Regions from separate parts of the Streptomyces sp. NPDC020801 genome, predicted to be linked through region 4. Evidence: riboswitches for the same ligand, from Rfam matches in the RefSeq annotation. Region 4 holds a riboswitch; each other region holds the start of a gene.
What was found. A riboswitch is a leader RNA that binds a small molecule or an ion and turns the genes downstream of it on or off. The one in region 4 is predicted to bind cyclic di-AMP.

Region 1 (7,591 bases), on a different contig from region 4:
GGCGCGCACATGGTCGTCGCCCACGACGAACTCCGTCGAGCCGCCGCCGATGTCCACCACCAGGAAGGGCCTGACCAGGTCCGCACGACCCGTCAGCTCCTTCGTCGCTCCGGTGAAGGAGAACTCCGCCTCCTGGTCGCCGGTGATGACCTCGGGCTCGACACCCAGGACGTCCATCACCCCGCGCACGAACTCGTCGCGGTTCTCGGCGTCCCGGGAGGCGGAGGTGGCCACGAAGCGCAGCCGCTCCGCACCGTGCTCCTTGATGACGTCGGCGTACTCACGGCAGGCCGCGAAGGTCCGCTCCAGCGCCTCGGGGGCGAGCCGGCCGGTGCGGTCGACGCCCTGCCCGAGCCGCACGATGGTCATGCGCCGGTCCAGCTCGAGGAGTTCGCCCGTCCTCGGGTTCGCGTCCGCGACGAGCAGACGGATGGAGTTCGTACCGCAGTCGACGGCGGCGACCCGGGTCACCGGCCCCCCTCCTCGTGGTCCTCGTGGTCCTCGTGGTCCTCCGGCACCGTCACGCACGGGCCCTTGCGCCACCACTCGGGCAGCATGGCGATCGCCTCGTCGCCCAGCGGGTTCACGCCCGGCCCGGCGGCCAGCGAGTGGGCGACCAGGACGTGCAGGCACTTGACCCGGTCGGGCATCCCGCCCGCGCTCGGGAAGCCCGTCAGCTCCTCGATCTCGTCCCGGCGCCGGATGTAGTCCTCGTGCGCGGCGCGGTAGGCGGCCGCCAGCTCCGGGTCGCAGGCCAGCCGCTCGGTCATCTCCTTCATCACGCCCTCGGCCTCCAGGGTGCCGATGGCCGACGCGGCGCGCGGGCAGGTCAGGTAGTACAGCGTCGGGAAGGGGGTGCCGTCGGGCAGCCGCGGGGCCGTCTCCACGACGTCCGGCTGCCCGCAGGGGCACCGGTGCGCGATCGCGCGCAGGCCGCGCGGCGGCCGCCCGAGCTGCTGCCTGAAGGCCTCCACGTCCGCGTCGGTGGGTTCGGTGCGCGTGGTGGGCGGCGGGGGAGTTTCCATGCCTTTACGAAGATCTCTCTGGTGTCTCTGCGGTGGCTCTGTCGGGTTCACTGGTCGGAGGCGTCGGACTTGTCGACCCCGTCCCAGACGTTGGCGTACCAGGGCCGGCGGGCCGTCCCCAGCTCCGCGCGCGTCTGCTTGGCGGCGCCCGGGTCGACCACGGTGTACCCGGTCTCCCCGGGCAGCACGTAGTGCAGCCGCTGCCGGATCTGCTGCTCGGCGTACGCGTCGTCCTGCCAGCGTGCCTTGAGGTCGCGCAGCTGCTCCACCCGCTCCTGCGCCTGCTGCTTCTGCCGCCGCAGGTCGGCGATCTCGGCGCGCTGGGAGACGTACTGCCGCATCGGGTACGCCAGGGCGACCACCATCGAGCACAGCACCAGCGCGAGCAGCGCGGCGCGCCCGGTGAGGCGGGAACGGCGGGCCTGCCGACGGGTCTGGGAACGGTAGACGCGGGCCGCGGTCTGCTCGCCGAGCAGCCTGAGCCTGGTCGCGGTGGAGAACCGGTCGCGGTCCTTCACGCTCATCGTCCCCGCCTCCCGTGGGTCCACCTTCACACGTGCGTACGTCCCCGGACACGGTACGGGACCGAGTACGGGGACGTACGTACGACTGGCTAAGCCTTGACCCTCAACGGCTCAGCGGCCCGGCGGCCGGGCGGCTGAGCGGCTCAGCCCTTGAAGCGGGGGAAGGCCGAGCGGCCGGCGTACACCGCGGCGTCGTCGAGGATCTCCTCGATGCGCAGCAGCTGGTTGTACTTGGCGACGCGCTCGGAGCGGGCCGGGGCGCCGGTCTTGATCTGGCCGCAGTTGGTGGCGACGGCCAGGTCGGCGATGGTGACGTCCTCGGTCTCGCCGGAGCGGTGGGACATCATGCACTTGAAGCCGTTGCGCTGGGCCAGTTCGACGGCGTCCAGGGTCTCGGTCAGCGAGCCGATCTGGTTGACCTTGACGAGCAGCGCGTTGGCGGTGCCCTCCTCGATGCCGCGGGCCAGCCGCTCGGGGTTGGTGACGAACAGGTCGTCGCCGACCAGCTGGACCTTGTCGCCGAGCTTGTCGGTGATGACCTTCCAGCCGGCCCAGTCGTCCTCGAACAGCGGGTCCTCGATGGAGACCAGCGGGTAGGCCGCGACGAGCTCCTCGTAGTACTCCGTCATCTCGGCGGCGGAGCGCTCCTTGCCCTCGAAGAGGTACTTGCCGTCCTTGTAGAACTCGGAGGCGGCGACGTCGAGGGCGAGGGCGATCTGCTCGCCGGGGGCGTAGCCGGCTTCCTTGACGGCCTCGAGGATGAGGTCGAGGGCCTCGCGGTTGGAGCCGAGGTTCGGGGCGAAGCCGCCCTCGTCGCCGAGGCCGGTGGCCAGGCCCTTGCTCTTCAGGACCTTCTTCAGGGTGTGGTAGACCTCGGTGCCCCAGCGCAGGGCCTCGGAGAAGGACTCCGCGCCGATCGGGGCGATCATGAACTCCTGGATGTCCACGTTGGAGTCGGCGTGCGAGCCGCCGTTCAGGATGTTCATCATCGGCACCGGCAGCAGGTGCGCGTTCGGGCCGCCCAGGTAGCGGAACAGGGGCAGGTCGCTGGCCTCGGAGGCGGCGTGGGCGACGGCGAGGGAGACGCCGAGGATGGCGTTGGCGCCCAGCGAGCCCTTGTTGTCGGTGGCGTCCAGGTCGAACATGGCCTGGTCGATCAGGCGCTGCTCGGTGGCGTCGTAGCCGACCAGCTCCGGGCCGATCTGCTCGATGACGGCGAGGACGGCCTTCTCCACGCCCTTGCCCTGGTAGCGGTTGGGGTCACCGTCGCGGAGCTCGATGGCCTCGAAGGCGCCGGTGGAAGCGCCGGACGGGACGGCGGCACGACCCGTGCTGCCGTCGTCGAGGCCGACCTCGACCTCGACCGTGGGGTTGCCTCGGGAGTCCAGGATTTCCCGGGCTACGACGACGTCGATGGACGGCACGAGCATCTCCTTCGTGGATGTGACGCTGGTTGTGCGGGGCTGGTGTGCCTTGCGACTAGAGCCTAACCGCCGCGGGGCGTCGGCCGACCGACCGACCGTCCCGTGGACAGGGTGACCGTACACATTGTTCCTGCACGGAACAAAGGGAGAGGGGGAAACCGGGACCAGGAGGGGATGAAAAAGCCCCGCCCCGGTGCGTACGGGGGAACACGCACCGGGGCGGGGAGCCCGTGGGGATTGGGGGGAGCCCCACGTGGCCTCCGCAACCGGAGGCCACCTCTACGAGGGGCCTGTGGCCGGGCTACCGGCAGGCTGTCACTTCAGGTGCAGCTGCTGGCCCGGGTAGATGAGATTGGCGTCCTGGACGATGTCCTTGTTCAGCTCGAACAGCTTCTTCCAGCCGCCCTGGACGTGGCGCTTGGCGGCGATGGCGCTGAGGGTGTCGCCGGAGACCACCTTGTACTCGCCGTCGCCCTTCTTGACCTTCTTGCCGGTCGGGGTGGTGACGGTCTTCTTGGGGGCCGGACGCGTGGCGGAGCGGTTCGCGGCCTGCTGCCCGCCCGAGCGGGTGGTGGTGCTCTTGGTGGAGTTCTTCGGGGCGGAGGGGGCGCCGCCGGTGTACGCGGCGCCGGACAGGCCCTTGCCGCAGACCGGCCAGGCGCCCTTGCCCTGGCCCGCGAGGACCTTCTCGGCGACTGCTATCTGCTGCGACTTGGAGGCCAGGTCGGCGCGCGAGGCGTAGGCGGTGCCGCCGTACGCGGCCCAGGTGGAGTTGGTGAACTGCAGACCGCCGTAGAAGCCGTTGCCCGTGTTGATGGACCAGTTGCCGCCGGACTCGCACTGGGCGACCGCGTCCCACTCGGAGGCGGTGGCGGCGGAGGCGTTGCCGGCCGCCATCAGCGGGGCGGCGGCGACGGCGCCGGTGACACCGGCGAGCGCGAGGGTGCGGGTGGACCGCTGAAGGACGGTGGGACGGCGGTGCTTGCCCTTGCCGGAAAACAGCATGGATGGATCCCCTCACCGACGCCTGCGAGGTGAGCTGTCGGGTTCGGGCCGGTTGAGTTGCCCGGCCGTGCCCCTTTTGTGAGGCACGGCTCCACCCCTAGCCGCTCCGGCGAACTGCCCGGCACGGCACTTACCTTGGGTCCCCCGCTCCTGCCTGCGGCGCTTGACGCGACGACTGTTCCCGTACGGCCGCTGGCAGGATTCGGCGTTGCGGCAGCCGGGGCTCGCGGTGGCGAGCGGTCATGACCGTAGGCACGCGATCCGCCGAATTTCAAAGACGATCAGGGCTTCTGAGACTCATCCCACACTTTCACCGAATGGGACATTCGGCGCGAAGTGTGACGCGAACTCGCGCTACTTTGCGGTCGTTTCGACCGGGACATCCAGACTCTGACCGGCGACGATGTGGTTCGGGTCGGCACCGATGGCCTGCTCGTTCGCGGCGTAGAGCGCACGCCACCCGCCTTGGACGGCAAGGGAGTCGGCGATGGAGGCGAGGGAGTCGCCGGAGCGGACGGTGTAGGAGCTCTCCACCGACGCGCGCGCGTCCTCGTCGCCGCGCGAGGCGTGACGGCCCGCGGAGGCGGCCGTACGGCTGCCGGCCGGGTCCTCGGCGGCACTGCCGCCCCGATGCCGGCCGCCACCCAGCGCCCCGGTGTCCACCAGCGCCGAAGAACCACCACTCTGCCCCAAGTTGTCCGAGTCGCCGGACCCGGGGCTCATCGAGGGCGAGGCGCCGGGCGTTCCGGAGTCGCTCGCACCCGCAGTGGAGGACGAGTCGGACTTGGTCGAGTTGTCCGTTGTGGGCGAAGAGGCCGAGGAGGAGGGCTTGCCGGAGGGCCCGGTCGGCGATCCGGATGACCCGGAAGAACCCGAAGAACCAGATGAACCGGGCAAACCGGAAGTGTTCGCCGAAGAGCCGGGCGAACCGGATGATTTGGAGGAGCCCTGCGAGCCGTCCGACAGGCCGGGGTCCTTCACACCGGACGGGTTGGACGATCCGGATGACCCGGACGAGTTCGACGATCCGGACGAGCCGGACGAGTCATTCCCCACGCCGGTGTCGACGTTCGCCGCGCCGGAGTCCTTGCGGAGCCCGGAGAGCAGACCGCAGGTCGGCCAGGCGCCAGGACCGCGGTCGTCGAGTATCTTCTCGGCCACGGCTATCTGCTGGGACCGGCTGGCCTGGTCGGCACTCGGGGCGTAGTCGAGGCCGCCGTACTTCTCCCAGTCCTCCTGCGTCAACTGCAGGCCGCCGTAGTAGCCGTTGCCGTTGTCGGCGCTCCAGGAGCCGCCGCTCTCGCACTCCGCCACCTTGTCCCACGTGGTGCCGTCGGCAGCGCTCGCGGCGCCGGCGCCGAGGAGCGGGATGGCGATGGCGGATCCGGTCACTCCGGCGGCGACGAGGAGGGCCGGAGCCTGACGGGGGCGACGGTGACGACCGTTCCCGGAGAGCATGCGGAGACCTTTCGTGCGACAGCGGTGACCTGCGCGGCGGGTACAGCTCAGCGCCACGCTGATGCGTGAACGTATCGGGTGACGATCACTTGTCACAAGTTAATGCCGCGCAGATCACGTGAAGATCACGTAGTTGAACGCGTGTCATCTTTGCGCCCGCCGGGGACTCATACCGCCGGGGTGAACCGGACGGGCAGCGTACGCAGTCCGCGCATGATGAGTCCGCCACGCCAGCGCAGGTCGGCCGGTTCGGCGCCGAGCTGAAGGTCCGGCAGCCGGGTGAGCAGGGTGGCCAGCGCGGTCTGGCCCTCCAGGCGGGCGAGCGGGGCGCCCAGGCAGTAGTGGATGCCGTGGCCGTATCCCAGGTGCTGGTTGTCGCGCCGGGCGAGGTCGAGGGTGTCCGGGTCGGCGAACCGCGCCGGGTCCCGGTCGGCGGCGGCCAGGACGACCAGGACCGGATCGCCGGCGGCGATGTCCTGCCCGCCGATGGTGAGCGGGCGGGTGGCGAACCGCCAGGTGGCCAGCTCCACGGGGCCGTCGTAGCGCAGGAGTTCCTCCACCCCGGTCTCCAGCAGGCCGCGTTCCCCGGCCGCGAGGGAGGTCTGCAGCCGCTGCCGCTGTCCGGGGTGGGTGAGGAGGGCGTAGGTGCCGTTGCCGATGAGGTTGACGGTGGTCTCGAAACCGGCGAACAAGAGGATGAAGGCCATGGCGGCGGCCTCGTTCTCGGTGAGGTGCTCGCCGTGGTCGGAGGCGCGGATCAGGCCGGAGATGAGGTCCTCGCCCGGGCCGGGCTCGGCCGTGAGCGCCTCGCGCTTGCGGTGGATGAGGTCGGCGAGGTAGCCGCGCATCTTCTTCACCGACCGGGCGACCCCGCCGCGCGGCCCCCCGCCGTGCCGGATCATCATGCCCGCCCAGTCCCGGAAGTCGTCCTGGTCCTCGCGCGGGACGCCGAGCAGGTCGCAGATGGCGTAGATGGGCAGCGGGAAGGCGAACTCGTGGATGAGGTCGGCGGTGCCGCGCCCGGCGAACCGGTCGATGAGGTCGTCGGCCAGCTCCTGCACGCGGGGCGCGAACTCGGCGACGCGGCGGGGGGTGAACGCCTTGCTGACCAGGCGGCGCAGCCGGGTGTGGTCCGGCGGGTCGATGTTGAGCAGATGCGTCATCAGTTCGGCCTTGCGCTCGCCGGGGATGCCCGTCTTGCCCTTGGCGTGCGCGGGCTCGTCGTGGTGCGCGGGGTTCTTGCTCAGCCGCTGGTCGGCCAGGGCCTGCTTGGCGTCGGCGTAACGCGTGACCAGCCATGCCTCCACACCGCTGGGCAGCCGGGTGCGATGCACGGGGGCGTGCTCGCGGAGCCAGGCGTACGCGGGGTAGGGGTTGCTCGCGAACTCCCAGGTGAACAGGGCGGGCGGGGTGCCGGCGGAGGCGGATGGGGTGGGGGGCTGGTCATGCATGGGGCCGACCATAGCCGCCGGGTCGCCCACCGAGGGGCTCGCCCTCGCCGCCCCTGCCCTTCCCGTCCCTGCGGGGCCGCGGCCCAGGGACCCGCCGTCCCCGGAGCGTTGCCGGTGCCGGCCGGTGGCCGGTGGGGCACCGGCCGGTGGGGCCGGGAGCGCCCGCGCGGTGGAGCCGTGTGTCCGTACGGCCCGGGCCCCTTGCAGTCCCCTCCGTTACACGCCCTCCGTCTTCCTGATCGCGTCCCGGTAGGTGCGGGCCGCCGCCCGCAGCGCCGCCTCCGGGTCGACGCCCTCCGCCTCTGCGCGGGCGGCCAGGGCCAGCAGTTCGTAGCCGACGCCCTCCGCCTTCGGCAGCGGCACCTCCAGGCCCGCCGTGCGGACCCGGGACGCCAGCTTGGCGGCGAGGGCGAGGCCGGGCTGACCGAGGGGGACGCCCTCCGTGACCGAGGTGCGCCGCTTCTCCTGGGCCTTGGTGCGCAGCCAGTGCTCCTTGACCTCGTCCGGGGTGGTGGCCGTCTCGTCGCCGAAGACGTGCGGGTGGCGGTGGATCAGCTTGGTGACGATGCCGCCGGCCACGTCGTCGATGGAGAAGGGTTCCTCCGGGTCCTCCTCGGCGATACGGGCGTGGAAGACGACCTGGAGCAGCACGTCGCCCAGCTCCTCGCACAGCTCCTCCCGGTCGCCGTCCTCGATCGCCTCGA
Region 2 (7,591 bases), on a different contig from region 4:
CGCGAGGAGTCCGAGCACGACGTCATCGAGAACAGCCACGCCTCGACCGCGCTGGGCTGGGCCGACGGGCTCGCCAAGGCACGTCAGGTGCAGGGGGAGAAGGGGCATGTCGTCGCCGTCATCGGGGACGGCGCGCTGACCGGCGGGATGGCCTGGGAGGCACTGAACAACATCGCGGCCGCCCGCGACCGGCCGCTGATCGTCGTCGTCAACGACAACGAGCGTTCCTACGCGCCGACCATCGGCGGCCTCGCCAACCACCTGGCCACCCTGCGCACCACCGACGGCTACGAGAAGTTCCTCGCCTGGGGGAAGGACGTCCTGCAACGGACGCCGGTCGTGGGCAACACCCTCTACGAGTCGCTGCACGGCGCGAAGAAGGGCTTCAAGGACGCGTTCGCGCCGCAGGGCATGTTCGAGGACCTGGGGCTGAAGTACCTCGGCCCGATCGACGGACACGACATCAGAGCCGTGGAGTCGGCGCTGCGCCGCGCGAAACGCTTCCACGGGCCGGTCCTGGTGCACTGCATCACCGAGAAGGGCCGCGGCTACGAGCCCGCCCTGGCCCACGAGGAGGACCACTTCCACACCGTGGGCGTGATGGACCCCCTGACCTGCGCACCGCTGGCCCCGGCCGGAGGCCCGTCCTGGACCTCCGTGTTCGGCGACGAGATCGTGCGGATCGGCGAGGAGCGCGAGGACCTCGTGGCGATCACCGCCGCCATGCTGCACCCGGTGGGCCTGGACAGGTTCGCCGAACGCTTCCCGGACCGGGTCTGGGACGTCGGCATCGCAGAACAGCACGCGGCCGTCTCCGCGGCGGGCCTGGCCACCGGTGGCCTGCACCCGGTCGTCGCCGTCTACGCCACCTTCCTCAACCGTGCCTTCGACCAGCTGCTGATGGACGTCGCGCTGCACCGCTGCGGGGTCACCTTCGTCCTGGACCGGGCCGGTGTCACGGGCGTCGACGGCCCCTCCCACAACGGCATGTGGGACCTGTCCGTGCTCCAGGTGGTGCCCGGCCTCAGGATCGCCGCGCCGCGCGACGCCGACCAGCTGCGGGCGCAGCTGCGGGAGGCCGTCGCCGTGGACGACGCGCCGACGCTGGTGCGGTTCCCGAAGGAGTCGGTGGGCCCGGAGATCCCCGCGATCGACCGGGTGGGCGGCATGGACGTCCTGCACCGGGCCCAGCGGCCCGAGGTGCTGCTGGTGGCCGTGGGTGTCATGGCACCGGTGTGCCTGCAGGCCGCCGAGCTGCTCGAGGCCCGCGGCATCGGCTGCACGGTGGTCGACCCGCGCTGGGTCAAGCCCGTCGACCCGGCGCTGCCGGGCCTGGCCGCCGGACACCGGCTGGTGGCCGTGGTCGAGGACAACAGCCGGGCGGCCGGGGTGGGCGCCGCCGTGGCCCTGGCACTCGGCGACGCCGAAGTGGACGTACCGGTGCGGCGGTTCGGCATCCCGGAGCAGTTCCTCGCGCACGCCAAGCGCGCGGAGGTGCTCGCCGACATCGGTCTGACGCCGGTCGAGGTCGCCGGCCGGATCGGCGCGAGCCTGGCCGTCCGGGAGCAGGCCGGGGCCCGCCCGGCGCAGCAGATCGCCGGGGCGGCGGGGGCCGCCACGGCAGTCAAGGAGACAACCCAATGACCACGGAGTTCGACCTCGGCGCCCTCCTGGCCGAGCGCGGCGGCGAGCGCTACCAGCTGCACGCCAGGCACCTCAACCACCAACTGCCGCGCATGCTGCACACGATCGGCTTCGACAAGGTCTACGAGCGGGCCGAGGGCGCCTACTTCTGGGACGCCGACGGCAACGACTACCTGGACATGCTCGCCGGGTTCGGGGTGATGGGCCTGGGCCGGCACCATCCGGTCGTCCGCAGGGCGCTGCACGACGTCCTGGACGCCCAGCTCGCCGACCTCACCCGCTTCGACTGCCAGCCGCTGCCCGGCCTGCTGGCGGAGCGGCTGCTCACCCACAGCCCGCACCTGGACCGGGTGTTCTTCGGCAACAGCGGGACCGAAGCGGTGGAGACCGCGCTGAAGTTCGCCCGCCGCGCCACCGGCAGGCCGCGCGTGCTGTACTGCGAGCACTCCTTCCACGGCCTGACCACCGGCTCGCTGTCGGTGAACGGCGAGGAGGGATTCCGGGACGGCTTCGCCCCGCTGCTGCCCGACACCGCCGTGCCGCTCGGCGACCTCGACGCGCTCGCCCGCGAGCTGCGCAAGGGCGACGTGGCCGCGCTGATCGTCGAGCCGATCCAGGGCAAGGGCGTGCACGAGGCGCCGCCCGGCTATCTGCGCGCCGCCCAGGAGCTGCTGCACAAGCACAAGGCCCTGCTCATCGCCGACGAGGTGCAGACGGGCCTCGGCCGGACCGGGGACTTCTACGCCTACCAGCACGAGGGCGGCGTCGAGCCGGACCTGGTGTGCGTGGCCAAGGCCCTCTCGGGCGGCTATGTGCCGGTGAGCGCGACGCTCGGCAAGGACTGGATCTTCAAGAAGGTCTACTCGTCGATCGACCGGGTGCTGGTCCACTCGGCGAGCTTCGGGTCCAACGCCCAGGCCATGGCGGCGGGCCTGGCCGTGCTGTCCGTGATGGAGAACGAGCAGATCGTCGCGAACGCCCGGGCCACGGGCGAGCTGCTGAAGTCCCGGCTGGCGGCGCTGGTCGGCAAGTACGAGCTGCTGGCCGGCGTGCGCGGCCGGGGCCTGATGATCGGCATCGAGTTCGGCCGGCCGAACTCGCTGAAGCTGCGCGGCCGCTGGGCCATGCTGCAGGCGGCCCGCAAGGGCCTGTTCGCGCAGATGGTGGTCGTACCGCTGCTGCAACGGCACCGGATCCTGACCCAGGTCTCCGGCGACCACATGGAGGTGATCAAGCTGATCCCGCCGCTGGTCGTCGGCGAGCGGGAGGTGGACCGGTTCGTGGACGCCTTCACCGCCGTGATGGACGACGCGCACGGCGGCGGGCTGATGTGGGACTTCGGGAAGACGCTGGTCAAGCAGGCCGTTGCCAACCGGTGAGCACTGCCGGACGAGGAGTTTTTGCCTCTTAGGCAAGAAATTTGCCGCAGAGGCAAGACTGCGGATGAATGGGGGCATGAGCTCTTCCGAGTCCGAGCCCTCGGCGGGGCCGGTCGAGAACCTGCCCGCCGTCGCACCACAGCTGCGTGCGCTGCGCCGCCGCGCCTCCCTGACCCTGGAGGCCGCGGCCCGCGCCGCCGGGCTGTCGCCCGCCCACCTCTCCCGTCTGGAGACCGGACAGCGCCAGCCCTCGCTGCCGATGCTGCTCGCGCTCGCCCGCGTCTACGGTACGACGGTCTCCGAGCTGCTCGGTGAGTCGGTCCCCGGCCGGGACGCCGTCGTGCGGGCCGCGGAGATGGAACCCACCCGGGCCGGCGGCTGGACGTACTGGCAGACGGGCGCGTCCGGGCGCGGGATGCAGGCCCTGAGGGTCCGGGTGCCGCACGGCTCCCAGGGCGACATCGTGCGCGTCCACCCCGGCGAGGAGTGGCTGTACGTCCTCAAGGGCCGCCTGCGGCTGCGCCTGGGGGACGCGGCGCACCTGCTCGCACCGGGCGACAGCGCGCACTTCGACTCGCTCACCCCGCACCGCATCGCCGCCGAGGACCCGGACGGGCTCGAGCTCCTCTTCGTCCACACCCTGCTGCAGAGTCCCACGGCCGCGCTGTGCCTGGGCCCCCACACCGGAGAGACACCATGAGCAACATGGAAGAGAAGTTCCCGCGTGCCCTGTGGATCCGGCTCATCATCTACATCGCCGTCGGGCACCTCTTCGCCGCCTTCGTCTGGCTGCTGTTCGAGGTCGGCGCCAAGTAGCCGCGGGGCGGGCCGCCGGAGCCGGCCGGGTCAGTCGATCAGCCGTTCCCGAAGGCGCTCCCGGGTCCGCGGGGCGAGCCGCAGACCCCGCTCCAGGTAGGTGTCGACACCGCCCCAGGTCTCCTCGATGGTCTCCAGGGCCGCCGTCAGATACTCCGCCCGCGCGTCGAACAGGGGGCTGAGCAGCTCCATGACCTCGGGGGAGTAGGCCGAGGCCGAGGTGCCGCTGCGGTGCACCTTGTAGCGGCGGTGCTTGGCGTTGGACTCCAGGTAGTCCGCCACGATCGCCTCCCGCTCCACGCCCACGGCGAGCAGGGTCACGGCGATCGACAGCCCCGCGCGGTCCTTGCCGGCGGCGCAGTGCATGAGGGCGGGCACGCTGTCCTCGGCGATGGCGTGCAGCACCTGGGAGTGCTCGGCGGTGCGCTCCTTGATGATCATGCGGTAGGAGGCGATCATCCGGTCCGCGCCCTTGCCGTCGGCCAGGATCCCGCGCAGCTGGTCGAGGTCGCCGTCGCGCACCATCTTCCAGAACTCGGCGCCGTCCGCCGGGTCGCTCAGCGGCAGGTTCACATTGCGGACCCCGGGCAGCTCGACGTCCGGCCCCTCGAGCTTCTGGTCGGCCGCGTTGCGGAAGTCGAAGATGGTGTGCAGTCCCAGCGAGGACAGGAACGCCGTGTCCTCGCCGGTCGCGTGCGCGAGGTGGCCGCTGCGGAACAGCACTCCGTGCCGCACCCGCCGTCCGTCCAAGGTCGGCAGCCCGCCCACATCGCGGAAGTTGCGCACTCCGGCCAGCTCGGGCTCGGTCGACGGGACCTGCTGCGTCACGGGAACTCCTCCCTTTCGGCCCCGCCTTCGCGGCTCGTCGGCGGGCGCGGCTTCGACGATACGACATGGATTCCTGGGGCAATGAGTTGTCCACGTCCAAGCGCGGTGCGGTGTGTTCTCGGTGGCGAGAGCGTCGTCCCGGCCCGGGCGCGTCGTGGGCGCGTCTCGACTGCAACGGTTTTTCGCATCCGTTGCAATTGAGGTCTCTTATGACTTCTTGAGGTTTATGTCGGTATTGCAGCCTTGATTCCAACTCGCCCTCAAATGAAGGACTCTGGAATGCCGCACGTGATCAGGCTCATACTTGTGACCGTCCGTCGCTCGTCATGCCCACGTAATTCCAGCGGTTTTCCAGTGAATTGAGGAAAGGGAAAGCCGGGTGAATCAACGGAGGGTGACGGTAATTCCCGTAACGGATCAAGCGAAACGGGTACGAACGGAACCATCTGCTTGTCCCTGTGCGTCCGGGTCGCTTACGTTCCACACCGATCCGGACGGACGCACAGTCCTGCCGTCGTCCGGGACCCGCACACCCACCCGTGCACGGCAGGAGCGGGGGACCCACAGGTACCACGCCTGTTCCGGTCTCTCCGGAACGGCTAGGGGTGAAGCCGCGACCACCGCGGCCGGGCATCTCCAGTCCGAACCCGACAGCTCACCTCGCAGGCGCCGGAGAGGAATCCGCCATGCCCGCGAAGGGTAAGCACCGCCGTCCGAAGACCCAGCGCCTCACCCGTTCCATCGCCGCCGCCGGTACGGGCGGCGCCGCTCTCGCCCTGCCGCTGATCGGGGCCACCGGCGCGCACGCCGCCCCGGCGAAGGCCGTTCCGGAAAAGCCCGTGCGCACCGCCGCGGTGGCGGAGCGGACGGCCACCGAGGGTGCGGGCGTCCGGACCTACTCCGTCCGCACCGGCGACTGTCTCTCGAAGATCGCCGAGGAGCAGCACGTCCGCGGCGGCTGGCACCGGCTCTACGCGGACAACCGCCGGGCCGTCGGCGACAAGCCCTCGCTGATCCACCCGGGCCTGCGGCTGACGCTCGGCGGCAAGGCCGCGGCGACCGGCGCCGTCCGGACGCCCGCGCCTTCGAAGGCAGCTACGTCTTCGAAGGCCTCGAAGGCACCGGCGTCCGCGACGCCGTCCTCGTCCTCCGCCTCGAAGGCCACGACGGTGACCAGGGCGGCCGAGACCACCTCCACCGGGTACACCCTTCCGGTGGCCGGCGGCACCGGCTACCACGTGGCCGGCAGCATGTGGTCCAGCGGCTACCACACCGGCGTCGACTTCGTCGTCCCGACCGGCACCCCGGTCAGGGCCGTGGCCGCGGGCACCGTCGTCTCCGCCGGCTGGGGCGGCGCGTACGGCAACCAGGTCGTCATCCGGCTCGGCGACGGCCACTACGCCCAGTACGGCCATCTGTCCGCCCTCTCCGTCTCGGCGGGCCAGAGCGTGGCCGAGGGCCAGCAGCTCGGCCTGTCCGGTGCCACCGGCAACGTGACCGGCCCGCACCTGCACTTCGAGATCCGCACCACCCCGGACTACGGCTCGGACACGGACCCGGTCGCCTACCTCCGCTCGCACGGCGTCGCCGTCGGCTGACGGCCGCGCGCACACCCTCACGACCACCTGCCTGACACGCAGCCGAAGGCCGGACCCACGATCCCCGGGTCCGGCCTTCGGTGTTCCACCACCGTGGTGTCGCCGCGTATTCCCAGGTGGGGCATGCAGTTGACGTGGCTTATCTCACCGCCCGTCAACCCCTGCCTACGGTCGCGTAGGTCACATTCGAAGGTGAATCATGGGCCGATGTGGCAGACGATTCGAAGAGTGACAGCAGATCAGTGATCGGGTCGTACGTGGCGGTGGGGGACAGCTTCACCGAGGGCGTCGGCGACCCCGGCCCCGACGGAGCGTTCGTCGGCTGGGCCGACCGGTTCGCCGTACTGCTCGCCGACCGGCGGCCCGAGGGCGACTTCCAGTACACCAATCTCGCCGTGCGCGGAAAGCTGCTCGACCAGATCGTGGCGGACCAGGTCCCGCGGGCCGTCGAACTCGCCCCCGACCTGGTCTCGTTCTGTGCCGGCGGCAACGACATCATCCGTCCCGGCACCGATCCCGACGAAGTGGCCGAACGCTTCGAGAAGGCGGTCGCCCGGCTCGCGGCCGTCGCCGGCACCGTCATGGTGACCACCGGCTTCGACACCCGGGGCGTGCCCGTGCTCAAGCACCTGCGCGGCAGGATCGCCACGTACAACGGGCATGTGCGGGCCATCGCCGACCGGTACGGCTGCCCGGTGCTGGACCTGTGGTCCCTGCGGACCGTCCAGGACCGCCGCGCCTGGGACCACGACCGGTTGCACCTCTCGCCCGAGGGGCACACGCGCGTGGCGCTGCGCGCCGGCCAGATCCTCGGTCTCGACGTCCCGGCCGATCCGGAGCAGCCGTGGCCGCCGCTGCCGCCCCGCGGCACCCTGGACATCCGCCGCGACGACGTCCACTGGGCGCGCGAGTACCTGGTCCCGTGGATCGGCCGCCGGCTGCGCGGCCAGTCCTCGGGCGACCACGTGACGGCCAAGGGCACCCTGTCGCCGGACGACATCAAGATGCGCATCGAGTCGGTGGCCTGAGGTCTGAGGTCTGAGGCCTGAGGCCGGTCACGGTCACGGCCGTGGTCGTGGTCGCGGCAGCGGCATGGGGTGACGGGTGAGCGGTCGCCGTCGCGGCCCGGCGGCGGAGCGGACGGTTGTGGTCATGGCCCGGCGGGCGGGAGCGGAGCCACCCGCAGCATCGGCGTGCGGGCAGCGGCGCTGCCCGCCCCAGGACTGCGGGCAGCGGCGGTGCCCGCAGTCCTGGGGCGCAGGCAGCCGCGGTGCCCGCAGTCCTGGGGCGCAGGGAGCCTGGGTCCCGCGCGGGCGGCGTCACCGC
Region 3 (7,591 bases), on a different contig from region 4:
GGAGACGGTCTGCGTGGGCCGGGCAGCCTCCACCGCCGCCGTGCTGCTGGCCGCCGGCACCCCCGGCAAGCGGTACGCGCTGCCGGGCGCCCGCGTGGTCCTCCAGCAGCCCTCGCTGCCCGAGCCGGTGTGCGGGCAGACGTCCGACCTGGCCGTCCGGGCCGAGGAGTTGCTGCGCGTCCGGGCCCGTCTGGCGGACATGCTCGTACGGCACACCGGGCGCACCCGGGAACAGGTGCGCGCGGACCTGGAGCGGGAGCGGGTCCTGGACGCGGCGGGCGCGCTGGAGTACGGGCTGGTGGACCGTGTCGTCCCCCACCGCGCGGCTCCGCGCACCGAGCCGGACGCGAGGTGACCGGCCCGATGCCACCGGCCGAGCCGCCGCCACCGCCGCTGCCGGCGCTGACACGGGCGGAGGGGGAGCTGATCGACCGTACCTCGACGCGGCCGATCTGCCCGGCCGCGTCAACCCCGCCCTGCACGGGGGCACCTATCGGAGCCTGAGGGCCGCTCAGGCGCTGGTCGCCAAGGCGGCCGAGCTGCGCGACGCGCTGACCCTGATGCACCAGCGGGGCGAGACCGAACTGCACACGGCCACCCTGGCGCGGGCCCTGCGCGTCCTGGACGGCGAGCGGCGCACGGCCCGCGTCACCGTGCCGCCGCCCTGCGCAAGTTGACGTCCCCACGGCCGGACGTCCCGTCGACGGCGGAACACGGGGCGTCCGGCCGTGAGTCGAAACGGACCAAATGGCGTACCCCCTTCCGGCGTAGATTCGCCTCCTTTTTTGCGGCCGTCGCGGTTGCGCAACTCGGCTGCCCTAATGGCGGAATGGAACCTTCCGGTGCTGGTCCGGGGGTCATCGGGGAGGGAGACAGTCGTTCGAGCGCGCGGGTGTCCACCCGAACGGGTGAGTGGTGAGTAACAACACAAATCCCCGGTTCCGTTGGGATTTTCGGACATCGGTAGGTGAAGATCCCTGTCTGACGACAAGCCCCCGCCACAGCGGCGGGGCGGTCCGGGCGGACGCCGAGTCCTGCCGCCGCCCGGATGACCGGTCGACAGGAGTGGATCGGCAGGAGTGGAGGACCCAAGCACGACGGGTCGCCGGCACGGTCACGCCATGGCCGGGCCGAGCAGCCCTTGGGGTGAAGCCGCGTCTCGACGCGGCCGGGCAACTTCGCCAGCCCGAATCCGACAGGTCATCCTTCACAGGCGGCTGACGAAGGGTTGCGCATGACTGCGCTCAATCGTGTCCCGTCGCTGATGGCCCGGGCCGGTACGGCCTCTGCCCTGACCATTGCCGCCGTGGGCGGCTCGATCGTGGTCCCGGGCGTCGCGTCCGAGGCCTCGGCCGCGACCATGGCGACGAAGGCGCTTCAGGTCGCGGCGTCCAAGAAGGGCTCCCCCTACCAGTGGGGAGCGACCGGGCCGCGCCGGTTCGACTGCTCCGGACTCACGCTGTACTCGTTCAAGAAGGTGGGCAAGAGGCTGCCCCGCACGGCGGCCCAGCAGTACAACAAGACCCATCACATCTCCGCGAAGAACCGCCGCGCCGGGGACCTGGTGTTCTTCCACTCGGGCTCGTACGTCTACCACGTCGGCATCTACGCCGGCGGTGGCAAGATCTGGCATGCCCCGAAGACCGGGGACGTGGTGAGGCTTCAGAAGATCTGGACGCGCAGCGTCTGGTACGGCCGGGTCAGCTGACCCGCCCGGGCGCGGTGGCGGTGCCCTGACGCGCCGCCATCGCCCTCGGGTTGCCGCCGCCTCCCCCGGAGCCACCGCCCCCGGGCCGGCGCCCCCGGGCCACCGCACGTGCCGCGGCGGCACGGTTCCGGCCGCCGCGACGCCCTAAGGTTCCTGCCGGCCCGCGGTCGTGACCGGGCGGACCGGGACCGTCCACGGAAGCTCGATGCAGACCGTCTTGCCGCCCTCGCGGGTGGGCCGCACGGTCAGCCTGCCGCCGCACTCCGCGGTGAGCCACCGGATGATCACCATCCCCCGGCCGTTGTCCTGCTGGACGGCGGCCGGCAGTCGTTTCGGGAACCGCGGATGGCTGTCGGTGACCCCGATGCGCAGCCATTCGTCGCGCTCCAGGACGAGGTCCACCGTGAAGGTGGGGGACTGCCCGAACGTGTGCTGTACCGCGTTCGTGGCGAGTTCGGAGACGATGAGCCGGACGGTGTCGGCGGTGTCCGTCCCGGACGGCAGTCCCCACTCGGCCAGGGTGCTCACCACATAGGCCCGGGCCGCGGAGACCGAGGCGGGATCGCTCGGCAAGGTGACGGATGCTTCCAGATGGTCTGCCATGGCGACGCCGTCCCTTTCCCGCGGGACCGCGGTCCGACACGGAGTGGATGGTTCGAGTACGGTCCCGGACTGGTGCTTCGCCGTCAGACTGCCATCACCGCGCCGGTCCGGGTGGCGATCCACCAAGATATGCATATATCTGTCGCTCGAAGCGGTGAACTCTGCGACGGCAGGCCGTATCGGGGCGGCTCGGAAGGAGTAAGGAGTAGCCCATGCAGCACGGTCCCGCGGTGCGCCGCCGGAAACTGGGCGCCGAACTGCGCGCGCTGCGCACCGGTGCGGGTCTCACCAGTGGTGAAGCGGCGCGCCTGGTGGGCTGGCACCAGTCCAAGGTCAGCCGGATCGAGACAGGATCCAGCGGGGCCAAACCGGCCGATGTGCGGTTACTCCTGGACGCGTACGCGGTCCGGGACGCCCAGCTGCGCGAGCTGCTGCTGGTGCTGGCCGGCTCCGACGACGGCGGTGGCCGGCACCACTGGTGGCACGCCTACCGCGGCGTACTGCCGCCGACCTACCGGGACTTCATCAGTCTCGAGTCACAGGCGAGCGGCATGCGCACCCTGGAGACCTCGGTCGTCCCCGGACTGCTGCAGACCCCCGAGTACGCGCGTGCGGTCACCCGGGCCGCCGTGGAGGGGCTCGACGACGAGCGGCTGGACGCGCTGGTGGAGGTGCGGCTGGCCCGGCAGGACGTGCTGCGGGCGCGGCCACCGCTGGAGCTGAGCGCGGTCCTGGACGAGGCGGTGCTGCGCCGGGAGATCGGCGGCCCGAAGATCATGGCGCGCCAGCTGGAGCGGCTGACGGAGGCGGCACGGCTGCCCCAAGTGCGGCTTCAGGTACTGCCGTTCGCCGCCGGGGCGCATATCGGCCTCACAGGGCCTTTCGTTATCTTCTCATTTTCGAACACTTCTGATCTGGACGTGGTTGTTCTCGACCACTTGACGAGTAGCCTCTACCTCGAACGGAAAGAAGACCTAGAGGCCTACACCGAGGCCTTCGACACCCTTCGGAGCCACGCCCTTTCGCCCGAGGACTCGTTGGACTTCATCGCCGGGATACACCGGGAAAGGTGACGGCGCTCCACCGCGTCAAGGAGGCACCTTGTCTGCTCTGCCTCGGAACGTACCTTCCAGTACCCAACTGCCCGCTGCGCGATGGCTGCGCAGCAGCTACAGCACGGGAGCCAACAACTGCGTCGAAACGGCCCGGCCGGTCTCAGGACCGTGGGCCGGACTGCTCGCCGTGCGCGACTCCAAGGACCCGGCCGGGCCCGCGCTGCTCTTCTCCCCCGGGAGCTGGGCGGACTTCACGGCCGCGGTCCACCGCTTCTAGAACCGGACCCGGCGACGCACGGCCGTGTCACGCCGACTCATGGTCGCGTCTCGCCGATGACTGCCACAGCACGTTCGATCTGCGCCCCGGAGAGGTCCGCGCGGGCGGTCAGCCGCAGCCGTGAAATGCCGTCGGGCACGGAAGGAGGACGGAAACAGCCCACGGCCAGCCCCGCGGCGCGGCAGTCGGCCGCCCATCGCACGGCCCCCTCCGGGGACGGCGCGCGCACCGAGACCACCGCGGCGTCCGGACGCACCGCCTCCAGGCCCGCGGCGGTCAGCCGCGCATGGAGTTCACTCGCCACCGCACGCGCGCGTGCCGCCCGCTCCGGCTCGCGGCGCAGCAGTCTCAGCGCCGCCAGGGCCGCGCCCGCCGCCGCGGGGGCCAGGCCCGTGTCGAAGATGAAGGTCCGGGCCGCGTTGACCAGGTGGTCGATCACCCGCGCGGGGCCGAGCACGGCCCCGCCCTGACTGCCGAGCGACTTGGACAGCGTGACCGTCACGACCACGTCGCCGGCACCCGCGAGCCCCGCCGCGTGCGGGGCGCCGCGGCCGCCGGCGCCCAGCACGCCGAGCCCGTGGGCGTCGTCCACGACGAGCCCCGCGCCGTGTTCCCGGCAGACCGCGGCGAACTCCGCGAGCGGTGCCGCGTCTCCGTCGACCGAGAACACCGTGTCGGAGACGAGGACCGACGGGCCCTCGTGCGTGCCGAGCGCCTTGCGCACGGCCTCCGGCTCGGCGTGCGCGACGACCTGCGTGGTGCCACGGGCCAGCCGGCAGCCGTCGATGAGCGAGGCGTGGTTGCCCGCGTCGGAGACGACCAGCGTGCCGTGCGGCGCGAGTGCGGTGACCGCGGCGAGGTTGGCCGCGTACCCGGAGGAGAAGACCAGGGCCGCCTCGAAGCCGCAGAAGGCGGCCAGCTCGCGCTCCAGTTCGGTGTGCAGCTCGGTGGTGCCGGTGACCAGCCGGGAGCCGGTGGAGCCACCGCCCCAGGCACGCGCCGCGGCCGCCGCGCCCTCGGTCACCTCCGGATGGCGGGCGAGCCCGAGGTAGTCGTTGCTCGCCAGGTCCAGCAGCGGCGAGTCGGCCGGGCGGGGGCGCAGGGTCCGTACGAGTCCGGCCCGGCGGCGTGCGTCCGCCTGCTCGTCGATCCAGCCGAACGCCATGGGTCCTCCGGGGCTTTTGTAGGCAGTGCACAGACCCTAGCGGGACGACCCGCCGCCCATGGTGTGGCAATACCCACACGTCGATGGGTCTCTGTTGTGCAAACTCTCCTTGGCCCCGGGCGGCCCGGTAGGACAGGATCGGCTCTCATGGACCTGCTGAACACGCTGGTGGACAAGGGGCTTCGGCGCGAGCTGCCGACCCGTGAGGAAGCTCTGGCCGTGCTGGCCACCTCCGACGACGACCTGCTCGACGTGGTGGCCGCGGCCGGAAAGGTGCGCCGTCACTGGTTCGGCCGGCGGGTGAAACTCAACTATCTCGTCAACCTCAAGTCCGGCCTGTGCCCCGAGGACTGCTCCTACTGCTCCCAGCGGCTCGGCTCGAAGGCCGGCATCCTGAAGTACACCTGGCTCAAGCCCGGCGACGCCTCCAAGGCCGCGGCGGCCGGGCTGGCCGGCGGCGCCAAGCGGGTCTGTCTGGTGGCCAGCGGGCGCGGCCCGACGGACCGTGACGTGGACCGGGTCTCGGAGACCATCAAGGCCATCAAGGACCAGAACGAGGGCGTCGAGGTGTGCGCCTGTCTGGGGCTGCTCTCCGACGGCCAGGCCGAGCGGCTGCGCGAGGCCGGGGCCGACGCCTACAACCACAACCTCAACACCTCCGAGTCCACCTACGGCGACATCACCACCACCCACACCTACGCCGATCGGGTGGACACGGTGAACAAGGCGCACGCGGCCGGACTGTCCGCCTGCTCCGGGCTCATCGCCGGCATGGGCGAGAGCGACGAGGACCTCGTCGACGTCGTCTACTCGCTGCGCGAGCTGGACCCGGACTCGGTACCGGTGAACTTCCTGATCCCCTTCGAGGGCACCCCGCTCGCCACGGAGTGGAACCTCACCCCGCAGCGCTGCCTGCGCATCCTCGCCATGGTCCGCTTCGTCTGCCCCGACGTCGAGGTCAGGATCGCGGGCGGCCGCGAGGTGCACCTGCGCACCATGCAGCCCCTCGCCCTGCACCTGGCCAACTCGATCTTCCTCGGCGACTACCTCACCAGCGAGGGCCAGGCCGGCAGGGCCGACCTGGAGATGATCGCGGACGCCGGCTTCGAGGTGGAGGGCACCGGCCAGGTGACCCTCCCGGAACACCGGGCGGCGGCCATGGGCGGCTGCGGGTCCCACGAGGGCGCGGGCTGCGGGTCGCACGCGGACGCCGGTGCGGGTGCCGGGTGCGGGTCCCACGCGGACGCCGGTGCGGGTGCCGGGTGCGGGTCGCACGAGGGCGCGGGTGTGTGCGGTTCCTCCGCTCGGGCCGCCGCCAGTCCGGCCGCCGAGCCGAAGGGCAACGAGCCCCGCACGGATCTCGTCGCCGTACGCCGCCGGGGCGCCGGAACGGACCTCGCACCCAATGCCTGACCTGCCCGGCCTGAGCGTCCCCGAGCTGCTGGACCTCGACCGGCGGCATGTCTGGCACCCGTACGGTCCGATGCCCGGCCGTCAGGAACCGCTCGTCGTGGAGTCGGCGAGCGGGGTGCGGCTGAGACTCGCCGGCGGATCGGGCGAGCTGATCGACGGCATGTCGTCGTGGTGGGCCGCCATCCACGGCTACCACCACCCGGTGCTCGACGAGGCCGCCCGCGAGCAGCTGGCGCGGATGAGCCATGTGATGTTCGGCGGGCTCACCCACGAGCCCGCCGTCCGCCTGGCGAAGCTCCTTGTCGACATGTCGCCCGAAGGTCTCGAACACGTCTTCCTCGCCGACTCCGGTTCGGTGTCGGTCGAGGTGGCCGTCAAGATGTGCCTGCAGTACTGGCGTTCGCTGGGCCGCCCGGAGAAGCGGCGGTTGCTGACCTGGCGGGGCGGCTACCACGGCGACACCTGGCAGCCGATGTCCGTGTGCGATCCCGAGGGTGGGATGCACGAGCTGTGGTCCGGTGTGCTGCCGCGCCAGGTGTTCGCGGACGCGCCGCCGGCCGAGTACGAGGAGGCGTACGCCGCCCATCTGCACGACCTGATCGAACGGCACGCAGGCGAACTGGCCGCGGTGATCGTCGAACCGGTGGTGCAGGGCGCGGGCGGGATGCGGTTCCACTCCCCCGCGTACCTGCGGGTGCTGCGCGAGGCGTGCGACGCGCACGACGTGCTGCTGGTGTTCGACGAGATCGCGACCGGATTCGGCCGCACCGGCGCGCTGTTCGCGGCGGGGCACGCGGCCGTGACGCCGGACGTGATGTGCGTGGGCAAGGCTCTGACCGGCGGCTACCTGACGATGGCGGCGACGCTGTGCACCGCTCGGGTGGCCGACGGGATCTCGCGTGGCGAGGTGCCGGTGCTGGCACACGGCCCGACGTTCATGGGCAATCCACTGGCCGCCGCGGTGGCGTGCGCGTCGATCGAGCTGCTGCTCGGCCAGGACTGGCGCACCGAGGTCAAACGGATCGAGGCGGGCCTGCGGGACGGACTGGCACCCGCGGCGGAGCTGGCCGGAGTCAGGGACATAAGGGTCCTGGGCGCCATCGGCGTGGTCCAGCTGGACCACACGGTGGACATGGCGGCGGCGACGCGGGCCGCGGTGCGCGAGGGCGTGTGGCTGCGGCCGTTCCGGGACCTGGTCTACACGATGCCGCCGTACGTCACCGGTGACGCGGACGTGGCACGGATCGCGCGCGCGGTGTGCGCGGCGGCGCGGGAGGGATGAGATGCCGGTACTGGTGATCACGGGCACGGGTACGGAGGTCGGCAAGACGGTCACCACGGCCGCCGTCGCCGCGGCGGCGGTCGCGGCC
Region 4 (7,591 bases):
GCGCGAGCGGGCGCAGAGGGCGATCGTCTCCACCGACCAGGCCTCGCCCGGATCTGCCTCAACGCCCCTCAAGCGTCGGCCGAGCTGTTGCACGAGTGCGTTGACGATGCCTGCGCGATCGGCGGTCGCGTCGTTGAGGTCCGGCCGTGACCGACGCACTGGCCGGGCAGTTTCTGGTAGACGGTCCGTTCGCGCGCGGATGTCTCAAGACCTGGGTGGTGCCGGACGATCTGCGGCACCGGCAGGAGGCCATGGACGTGCTCGATGCCGGGCAGGACATCGCGTGGCGTCAGGGCACACGCGTGCCTGAGGTGTTCGTAGCGCGTGACGTGCAGGAGGAGCGGGCTCGTGCCACGATCAGCGCCGGTTCGTGGTCCCGGTGCCCGATCGGCAGGGGCGCTCGCCCTGGCCCGGTGGCCGGCCCGCGCGATGCGTATCGGACTGCGTAGTTCCACGGATGCCGACGGCGCCTGTATGGCTGACACTGACACCTGTCCCACGTCATTTGGTACCCCTCATTGATCGGCAGCCCCTCACGTGAGCAACGACGGTTCCGGTTCACGGCCTGCGTACGTATGGTCGTCCGCCACGGTTGGCTCCGAAGGCGGACCACTGCTCGTCTGCGCGGCCGACGCCTTCTCGAACTGGGGCGGTGCAGTGCACGGCACTGACTACGAGCTGGATCCAGCCTGTGACTATGCCCGTGCCTGGTCGGCGGTCCACCCGTGCGACGATGACGATGAACTCGAAGCCGCATTCGTGCGTTTCGGTGACCGCAGGGAACATGGCGGCCTCATATGGGAAATGGACGGCGAGGGCAGCGCCGAGATTGCGCTCGCCGGTGACGACGGCTTTCTCCTCATGCGTTCTTGGGTCCCACGCGACAGGACGAACGCGCCGCATCGGCGCGCAGCCGGGGCGTCCGCGGCTGAAGAAGAGGAAGTCGGAGTGCTCGAGCTCCGCAGCGGCCAGGTTGTTGTCGTCTGGGCGGCAGTGGGCGCGAACGAGATCGGCTCGTTCGTGACGCCGCAGGAAAATGACTCATCACTGAGCGCCCTGACCCGGTTGAACCCCCCGGTCCAACTCAACCTGGACCATCGTCTCGGCGTCGGTACGGTGCTGTGGGTCAAGCCGGGCACGTATCGCGTCACCTGTGGGTGGCACGAAGGAACTCGGGGACGGTACATGCCCGAAGAAGAGTGGTATGGATCACCACAGCCATCGGCAGACGACGACTGGAGCTGTCGCTGGGTCCGCTTCACCCCGTCCGACGACTTCACAAAGGCGTGAGCCCACCCACGGACGGTGGGCTTTGGAGCGCTGGGGAAGCCGTTCGTAGTCTCTGACGTTGCTGAGGGCTCGCGTGATCCATGACAGGGACCGCTCCCCGATCCAGCGTCGGGGCAGCACGATGAACCGGGCTGTCCGAGCGGGTGGGATACGAGGTTGATCGTCAGCTTCAGGGTCTTCCTTGCCCACTCGATCGGTTGGCCGGCGCAGGCGGAGTCGGCCCAGACCACGGTGATTTCCGGGGTGCATGGGCCTCAGGCGGAAGAGGACCTCCTTGGCCAGGGGAGCCACACCGCCGCGGTGATCAGGCCGATGGCGGTGGGGCCGGCGTCCAGCACCACGACCGCGATCAGCGGCAACGCCATCACGGTGATGCTGTTGCCCAACCCCCTAACGGTCTCGCCCACCCAGAGCAGGCGGAAATCCTGGTGGGCGAGAACTCCCCAGCGTGTTCGGGGCCGGTCCGGTGTGCCATCACCGGGTCCACCCGTGGCGCCGTTGTGGATGGCGTCGACGATCTCCCGCCGTGGGTGGACCTCCGGCCCGCCTCCTGATCGGTCTGGCAGTCCGAGACCGGCAGCCGGCGCTCGATCACCGCCCACTCTGCGCCGGGTCCGGCGAGGGTCGGGTCACGGCGTCAGTGCCGGTCCGGGCTCGTCGGGCGCGGACCGGCACACGCGGGTCGATCGGTCCGTCAGTGGCCGTGGCCGCTATCGCCGTGGCGGCCATCGCCGTGGCCGCCGTGGCCGACGATCGTCCACGGGCGCATCAGGTCGTCGTCTTCGTGTTCGAGGAGGTGGCAATGGTGGATGTACGTCGCCGGGAGCTCGGCGCCGCTGCCCGGAATCGATGCGATCGTATCCGTCGGCGGGATGAAGTCCTGAATGATGATTCTGGTCACCATCTGCGCAGGGGTCTTGACCGTGTCCTTGTAGGACAGCGCTTCGTCCGGGTCCGGTGGAATCGGTGGGCCGGTGAATTGACTGCATTCAGCGCTGCCGTCGAGCAAAGATAACGAAAATGTATCGGGCATATCGCCCACCAGCCTTCACAGGGGCCACACGAGTTGGCTAGCGTTCCCGCCGGGCCGCCCGACCCCCTCCGGCGAACGTCGCCGGGCCGTGCGGCCTCCGCCGAGTCCGGCGCGCCCGCGCGGCAACCGGAGCCGGGGACCCACCGACCTTGGGGTGAATCGGCCCAACTCCCTTCCGGGGAAAGGGCCGTAGGGCAACCCTTCCGAACCACCCGCCCGAACCCGACAGCTAACTCGGTAGGCGGAACATGGAAGGAGTCGCCTCCCTTGGCGTCGCACCGCAAGTCGCGCCCCACGGGTACGCGCGTAGCCGGCATACGTACCCCCGTCCTCGCCACGGCCGCTCTCACCTCCGTGGCCCTGCTGTCCCAGACCGCCAACGCCGCCCCCTCCGCCGACGGCAAGCCGAGCCTCGAAGAGATCCAGAAGACGGTCAACGACCTGTACCGCCAGGCCGAGTCGGCGACCGAGAAGTACGACGCGGCCAAGGAGAAGACCGCGCAGGAGCGCAAGCGCGTCGACACCCTGCTCGACGACGTGGCCAAGAGCACGGCCAAGCTCAACAAGGCGCGTGAGGAACTGGGTTCGTTCGCCGCGGCCCAGTACCGGACCGGGGCCGCCGCCCCCGACACCGCGACCTTCCTGCTCGCGGACTCCCCGCAGGACTACTTCGACCAGACGCAGCTGATGAGCCAGCTGACCTCGCGCCAGAAGGGCGCGGTCGACGACTACGTCACCGAGCAGTCCGCGACCATGAAGAAACGGCAGGAGGCCGGCAAGAGCCTCGAAACGCTGACTCGGTCGCAGAACGACCTCCAGACGGCCAAGTCCACCGTCCAGAAGAAGCTGTCCACCGCGCGGGAGCTGCTGTCCAAGCTGACGGCGGAGGAGAAGGCACGCCTCGCGGCGATCGAGAAGCAGAAGCAGGAGGAGGCGGCGCGGAAGGCGGCGGAGCTCGCCAAGCAGCAGGCCGCGGCCGCGCAGGCGGCGAAGCAGCAGAGCGCGTCTTCGGGTTCGACCTCGAGTTCCGGCTCGGCCTCGGGCTCGTCCTCGGGATCCGGCTCGACCTCGGGTTCGGGCAGCTCCACCTCCTCGTCGGGCTCCACGTACGCCGCCAAGGCCGCGGAAGCGCTCGCCTTCGCCCACGCGCAGATCGGCAAGCCGTACGTCTGGGGTGCGACCGGGCCCGGCTCCTACGACTGCTCCGGCCTCACCCAGGCCGCCTGGAAGGCCGCGGGCGTCTCCCTGCCGCGCACCACCTACGACCAGGTGGACGTTGGAACGACGGTGTCCCTGACCGACGCCCAGCCCGGCGACCTCGTCTTCTTCTACGACGACATCAGCCACGTCGGTATCTACATCGGCAACGGCATGATGATCCACGCCCCGAAGCCCGGCGCCTACGTACGCGAGGAATCCATCTACTACGGCGGCGACTCGATCATCCACAGCGTGGTCCGCCCGGCCTGACGGCCAGTGGCGGCGAACGGCCGGACGCGCAGGCGTGGCGAATGATCCGCCGGCGCGCGCGTGAACCTGTTCGCGACCGCTCGTACTGCGATCGCCCGGCGCGAAAGCGCGTGCACGCCGCCCCACTCACGCGCGCGCCGGGCTCGCAGGCTGTCGCGCTCCCTCTGCAGTACCCACCGCCCGGGTGCGCGCGTCGAGGTGAGCAGCGAGGTGGCCAGCAGGCCGGCCATCAGCAGCGCCGCCGGGAGCAGCCCGCCGGGTTCCAGATCCGGCACGGTGATGAGGTAGCCGGGCGATCCCGCGGAGTTGTGCAGGGCGGCCAGCAGAGCCGGCACACGGCTGTACGCGGCTGTACGCGGCCGTACCCACCAGTCCCGCCACGACCGGCCAGCCGATCCGCCCGGCCGGTCGCGTGGTACGCGCCGGCCGGGTCCCGTGCCTGCTCCGCCTTGAAGGCCAGCACAGCGCAGACCGCGGTCAACGCCATGAGCACGCCCCCGGCCAGGGCGCCCCGCCCACCGGAAACGGCCACATACCCGCCCCTCGTCTCGTCATCCAGGCCACGCGTTGTGGCCTGGAGATCATGCTGGGAGGGGGCCGGCAAGCGCCATGGGCCGAAACCTGCTTCTGAGGATCGTCCCTTCCAGCCCGGTACTGGATGGCACAGCGAGCGTCATCATGAAGCGGCGGCTCCACAGACTGTTGCCAGGAGGACGTATGAACAGAGAACTTGTCCACGCAGAACTGCAGCAGGCCAGTGCGACGTTCCACCAGCTTCTGGAATCGGCCACTGCCGAGGACTTGAGTCGCCGGAGCAGGGGAACCCGTTGGACCAACGAGCAGCTGCTCTACCACATGCTGTTCGGCTACATCGTCGTGCGGGCCTTGCTTCCGTTGGTGCGCCTCTTCGGTCGCCTTCCTCCGGGAGCAAGCAGCGCGTGGGCGCGATTGCTGAACGCCGCCACCCGCCCCTTCGATGCGATCAACTACCTTGGAGCTGTGGGCGGCGCCCGGATCTACAACCACCGGCGTATGGGAGCGAAGCTCGATCGGACGCTTGCGGCCCTTCATCGCCATCTGGATGCCGAGCCGGACACGACGTTGGCACGGACCATGGGCTTTCCGACACGGTGGGATCCGTTCTTCAAGGACGTGATGACCCTCGAAGAGGTGTACCGCTACCCGACCCAGCACTTCGACTTCCACCGCGCCCAGCTCACCTTGGGGGCTGAGGCGTGACGTGCCCGTCCTGTCCCCGGTCGACGCAGCTGTGTCCGACGGCTCCGCGCAGGCGATGGCCATGCGGTCCGTGAGCGGACAGCCTTGGTCATCTGGAGTATCCGCTTGCTAATCGACCATTGCGGCGGTCCAAGTGATGGCCGGGGCACAACCCGTGCACACTGGACCACCTCGCGCGTCGGTGAGGCCGAGGCGTCCGACCAGCAGCCCGCTGCGTGCAGCGGCGTCAAGGACGTCGGCGGGGACGGCATCGAGCATGAGCTTGGCCCGGCGGAACATCGTGAAGGCGTCCGCTTCGTCGACGGTGCCCCACGACAGGTACAGGAACCGTTCGCCCGGGCGGCCCTGCACGTACGGGCCCCTCACGTCCGCGCCGGTCGACGACGGCGTCGTGGTGCACTCCAGGGTCCATGTCGCGAAGGCGGCGTCGCCGGGCTGCGGGTCGAGGAGTTCGGTGCGGCGGCCGCGACGTTGTACGGCGACGTGGATGTTGCGGTACACCGGGTCGCCGCCGTCGGCGGGCGCCCCGGGTGGGCAGGTGAGGCCGGGCAGGCCGTCGGCGCCGATGCGAATGCGCATGCGTTCATCATCCTCGCCCCTCGACCAGCTGCGCTGCCGTGAGCAGGGGCCGAAGAGGGGCCGTCCCAGGGCTTCGGCGCGCGCCCGGTCGACGGCCTGACCGGGAAGTCGTCGGCCGCCAGCTACGCCACGGCCTCGGAGGCGGTACCGCCGGGGCCGGCAGCATCCATCGGCGGTCAGTCGCAGTCCCCGGCGGCGTCCGCATCGGCCAGTGCGCGCCGCAGGTCGGCGACGCTCGGCGCTCCCTCGGCGCGGCCGTCCGGCCCCCGGTACAGGCGGCAGGACAGCGAGGCGGGCGCGCCCGGCACGGCGAAGGGATCCAGCCCGTCGATCAGCACGGTCGGTGATCCGGTCATCCCGAGCCGGGCAGCCTGCTCGGGATCGCCGACCTCGACCCGTTGCACGTCCACCTCACGGCCATCGAGCGCCCGGGCGAGCCGTTCCTCGACCATTGGCGCGTTGGGGCAGTCCGGCACGGTCAGCAGGGTGATGCGCATGATGTCGTCCTCCCGGCTCACAGCCTCTGCACCGACGGTAGACCTTCCAGTGCACTGGAAGGTCAAGGCGTAGCCTCGGAAACATGCGCCGGAGAATTGGCCGCCGGCGGGCTGACGGCCAAGACCATCCACTTTCTACGAGCAGGCCGGACTACTGCCCGAACCGCCGCGCACGTCCGGCGGCTGTCGCGACTACCCGCCGCAGGTCGCGCACCGGCTCGCCTTCATCCGCGAGGCCCAGGCGGCCGGGCTCACGCTCGACGAGATCCGCTCCGTCCTGGCCGTGCGCGACTCCGGCGAGGAGCCCTGCGTCCACCTCACTGCCCTGATCGAGCAGCGTCTCGCGGACATCGAGCGGCGCATGGCCGAACAGCGCGCCACCGGCCCCCCCGCACGCTGGCCCAGCGCGCGGCCACCGCCGAGCCGAGCACCTGCTCGGAGGTGGACATCGGCGTTCAAGCTCGTCCGCGGTTTTCGTCCGGACGAGGGGTTCGAATCTTGTGTTCCAGGTCCTGATCCGGCTGCGGATGTCCTTCTGCAGATCTCGTCAAGAGGTCCTGCGCATGGCCTGGCGGGTCAACGTTGCACGCTCGCCATCGGTCAGTGCCAGCCTCGCGGCGGCCAGTCCGGCCCCCAGGTCAGGGCCGTGGATCAATCCGATGGCCGCGGACGTGTGGGCGACGCGGTCGGCGTACCGCCGGCGGGAGGCCTGGCGGGAGACGCCGAGGCGTTCACCGATCACCGTCCAGGAGTAGCCGGCGTCGGGGGCCTGCCGCACGACCTGGTCGACGGCAGCGTCGGCCGGCCGGACACGGCACGGGTCAGGGCCAGGGGGGCGTCGAGCAGGTCGAGTGGGTCGTCGCTGGTGGCATGGGCATGGGCCGCTTGGATGAGCTGCTCCACGGTGGGCTCTGGGCTCATGCTGTCAACGGTGGGTTGTCGTTTTCGCGCTGACAATCTCTTGTCGTCACTCGGCGGGGGCGTGCTGATGATGCGGCGGATACCTGAAGCGAATTCCCGACTCGGAACACTAGCGGCGCAAGATGGTCGCCCGCTCGACACGTGTCAGCTTCACGGGATTGCGCACGGAGTAGAGCCCGCTGATGAGGCCGTCCTCGACCCGCACCGCCATGACGGTGTCGATCTCGCCGTTGAGCCGGAGAATCAGCGCCGGGTAGCCATTGACCTGTGCCGGCTGCAGCGATGCCGCGGCGCCGAACCTGCCCAGCCTGGTGGCCAGCTCAGCCACTGTGCCGACCCCGACGACGGGCTCCAGCGCGGCCTGCACGACTCCACCGCCGTCACCCAGGAGTACGACATCCGGCGCGAGGACGTCGAGCAGGCTCTGCAGATCGCCCTTCTCGACCGCCCGTTGGAACGCCTCGAGCGCTTTCCTGGTCTCAGCCGGAGAGACGACCCCGCGCGGCCGGCGCGCCGCGACGTGTGCCCGCGCCCGGTGCGCGATCTGGCGGACCGCGGCCGG

Region 1: another riboswitch for cyclic di-AMP. It lies ahead of ACH4UM_RS26830 (transglycosylase family protein); the one in region 4 lies ahead of ACH4UM_RS34895 (NlpC/P60 family protein).
Region 2: another riboswitch for cyclic di-AMP. It lies ahead of ACH4UM_RS12020 (peptidoglycan DD-metalloendopeptidase family protein); the one in region 4 lies ahead of ACH4UM_RS34895 (NlpC/P60 family protein).
Region 3: another riboswitch for cyclic di-AMP. It lies ahead of ACH4UM_RS27740 (C40 family peptidase); the one in region 4 lies ahead of ACH4UM_RS34895 (NlpC/P60 family protein).

Annotation. Positions count from the first base shown of each region.
Region 1 covers NZ_JBIRST010000014.1:101,936-109,526, reverse strand. The annotation lists gene ACH4UM_RS26850 (exopolyphosphatase) at 1-471, opposite strand, end outside; gene ACH4UM_RS26845 (DUF501 domain-containing protein) at 468-1,025, opposite strand; gene ACH4UM_RS26840 (septum formation initiator family protein) at 1,073-1,549, opposite strand; gene eno (phosphopyruvate hydratase) at 1,693-2,979, opposite strand; gene ACH4UM_RS26830 (transglycosylase family protein) at 3,289-3,978, opposite strand; cyclic di-AMP (ydaO/yuaA leader) riboswitch at 3,983-4,150, opposite strand; gene ACH4UM_RS26825 (transglycosylase family protein) at 4,333-5,436, opposite strand; gene ACH4UM_RS26820 (cytochrome P450) at 5,604-6,887, opposite strand; gene ACH4UM_RS26815 (nucleoside triphosphate pyrophosphohydrolase) at 7,104-7,591, opposite strand, start outside.
Region 2 covers NZ_JBIRST010000005.1:1,121-8,711, forward strand. The annotation lists gene dxs (1-deoxy-D-xylulose-5-phosphate synthase) at 1-1,644, shown strand, start outside; gene ACH4UM_RS12000 (aspartate aminotransferase family protein) at 1,641-3,023, shown strand; gene ACH4UM_RS12005 (helix-turn-helix domain-containing protein) at 3,100-3,723, shown strand; gene ACH4UM_RS12010 (DUF6126 family protein) at 3,720-3,839, shown strand; gene ACH4UM_RS12015 (tyrosine-protein phosphatase) at 3,870-4,667, opposite strand; cyclic di-AMP (ydaO/yuaA leader) riboswitch at 5,192-5,349, shown strand; gene ACH4UM_RS12020 (peptidoglycan DD-metalloendopeptidase family protein) at 5,354-6,265, shown strand; gene ACH4UM_RS12025 (SGNH/GDSL hydrolase family protein) at 6,508-7,293, shown strand; gene ACH4UM_RS12030 (TetR/AcrR family transcriptional regulator) at 7,585-7,591, opposite strand, start outside.
Region 3 covers NZ_JBIRST010000015.1:82,785-90,375, forward strand. The annotation lists gene ACH4UM_RS27730 (ATP-dependent Clp protease proteolytic subunit) at 1-355, shown strand, start outside; partial or broken gene ACH4UM_RS27735 (hypothetical protein) at 364-677, shown strand; cyclic di-AMP (ydaO/yuaA leader) riboswitch at 1,016-1,231, shown strand; gene ACH4UM_RS27740 (C40 family peptidase) at 1,235-1,708, shown strand; gene ACH4UM_RS27745 (ATP-binding protein) at 1,853-2,311, opposite strand; gene ACH4UM_RS27750 (helix-turn-helix domain-containing protein) at 2,524-3,384, shown strand; gene ACH4UM_RS27755 (DUF397 domain-containing protein) at 3,413-3,643, shown strand; gene ACH4UM_RS27760 (8-amino-7-oxononanoate synthase) at 3,681-4,808, opposite strand; gene bioB (biotin synthase BioB) at 4,956-6,221, shown strand; gene ACH4UM_RS27770 (adenosylmethionine--8-amino-7-oxononanoate transaminase) at 6,214-7,503, shown strand; gene bioD (dethiobiotin synthase) at 7,505-7,591, shown strand, end outside.
Region 4 covers NZ_JBIRST010000024.1:74,421-82,011, reverse strand. The annotation lists gene ACH4UM_RS34915 (DUF5959 family protein) at 147-449, shown strand; gene ACH4UM_RS34910 (hypothetical protein) at 538-1,290, shown strand; gene ACH4UM_RS34905 (hypothetical protein) at 1,545-1,676, opposite strand; gene ACH4UM_RS34900 (hypothetical protein) at 1,985-2,323, opposite strand; cyclic di-AMP (ydaO/yuaA leader) riboswitch at 2,412-2,582, shown strand; gene ACH4UM_RS34895 (NlpC/P60 family protein) at 2,591-3,793, shown strand; gene ACH4UM_RS34890 (hypothetical protein) at 3,748-4,128, opposite strand; gene ACH4UM_RS34885 (DinB family protein) at 4,511-5,032, shown strand; gene ACH4UM_RS34880 (DUF5990 family protein) at 5,141-5,611, opposite strand; gene ACH4UM_RS34875 (hypothetical protein) at 5,788-6,108, opposite strand; partial or broken gene ACH4UM_RS34870 (MerR family DNA-binding protein) at 6,263-6,427, shown strand; gene ACH4UM_RS34865 (hypothetical protein) at 6,656-6,886, opposite strand; gene ACH4UM_RS34860 (RNA polymerase sigma-70 factor) at 7,139-7,591, opposite strand, start outside.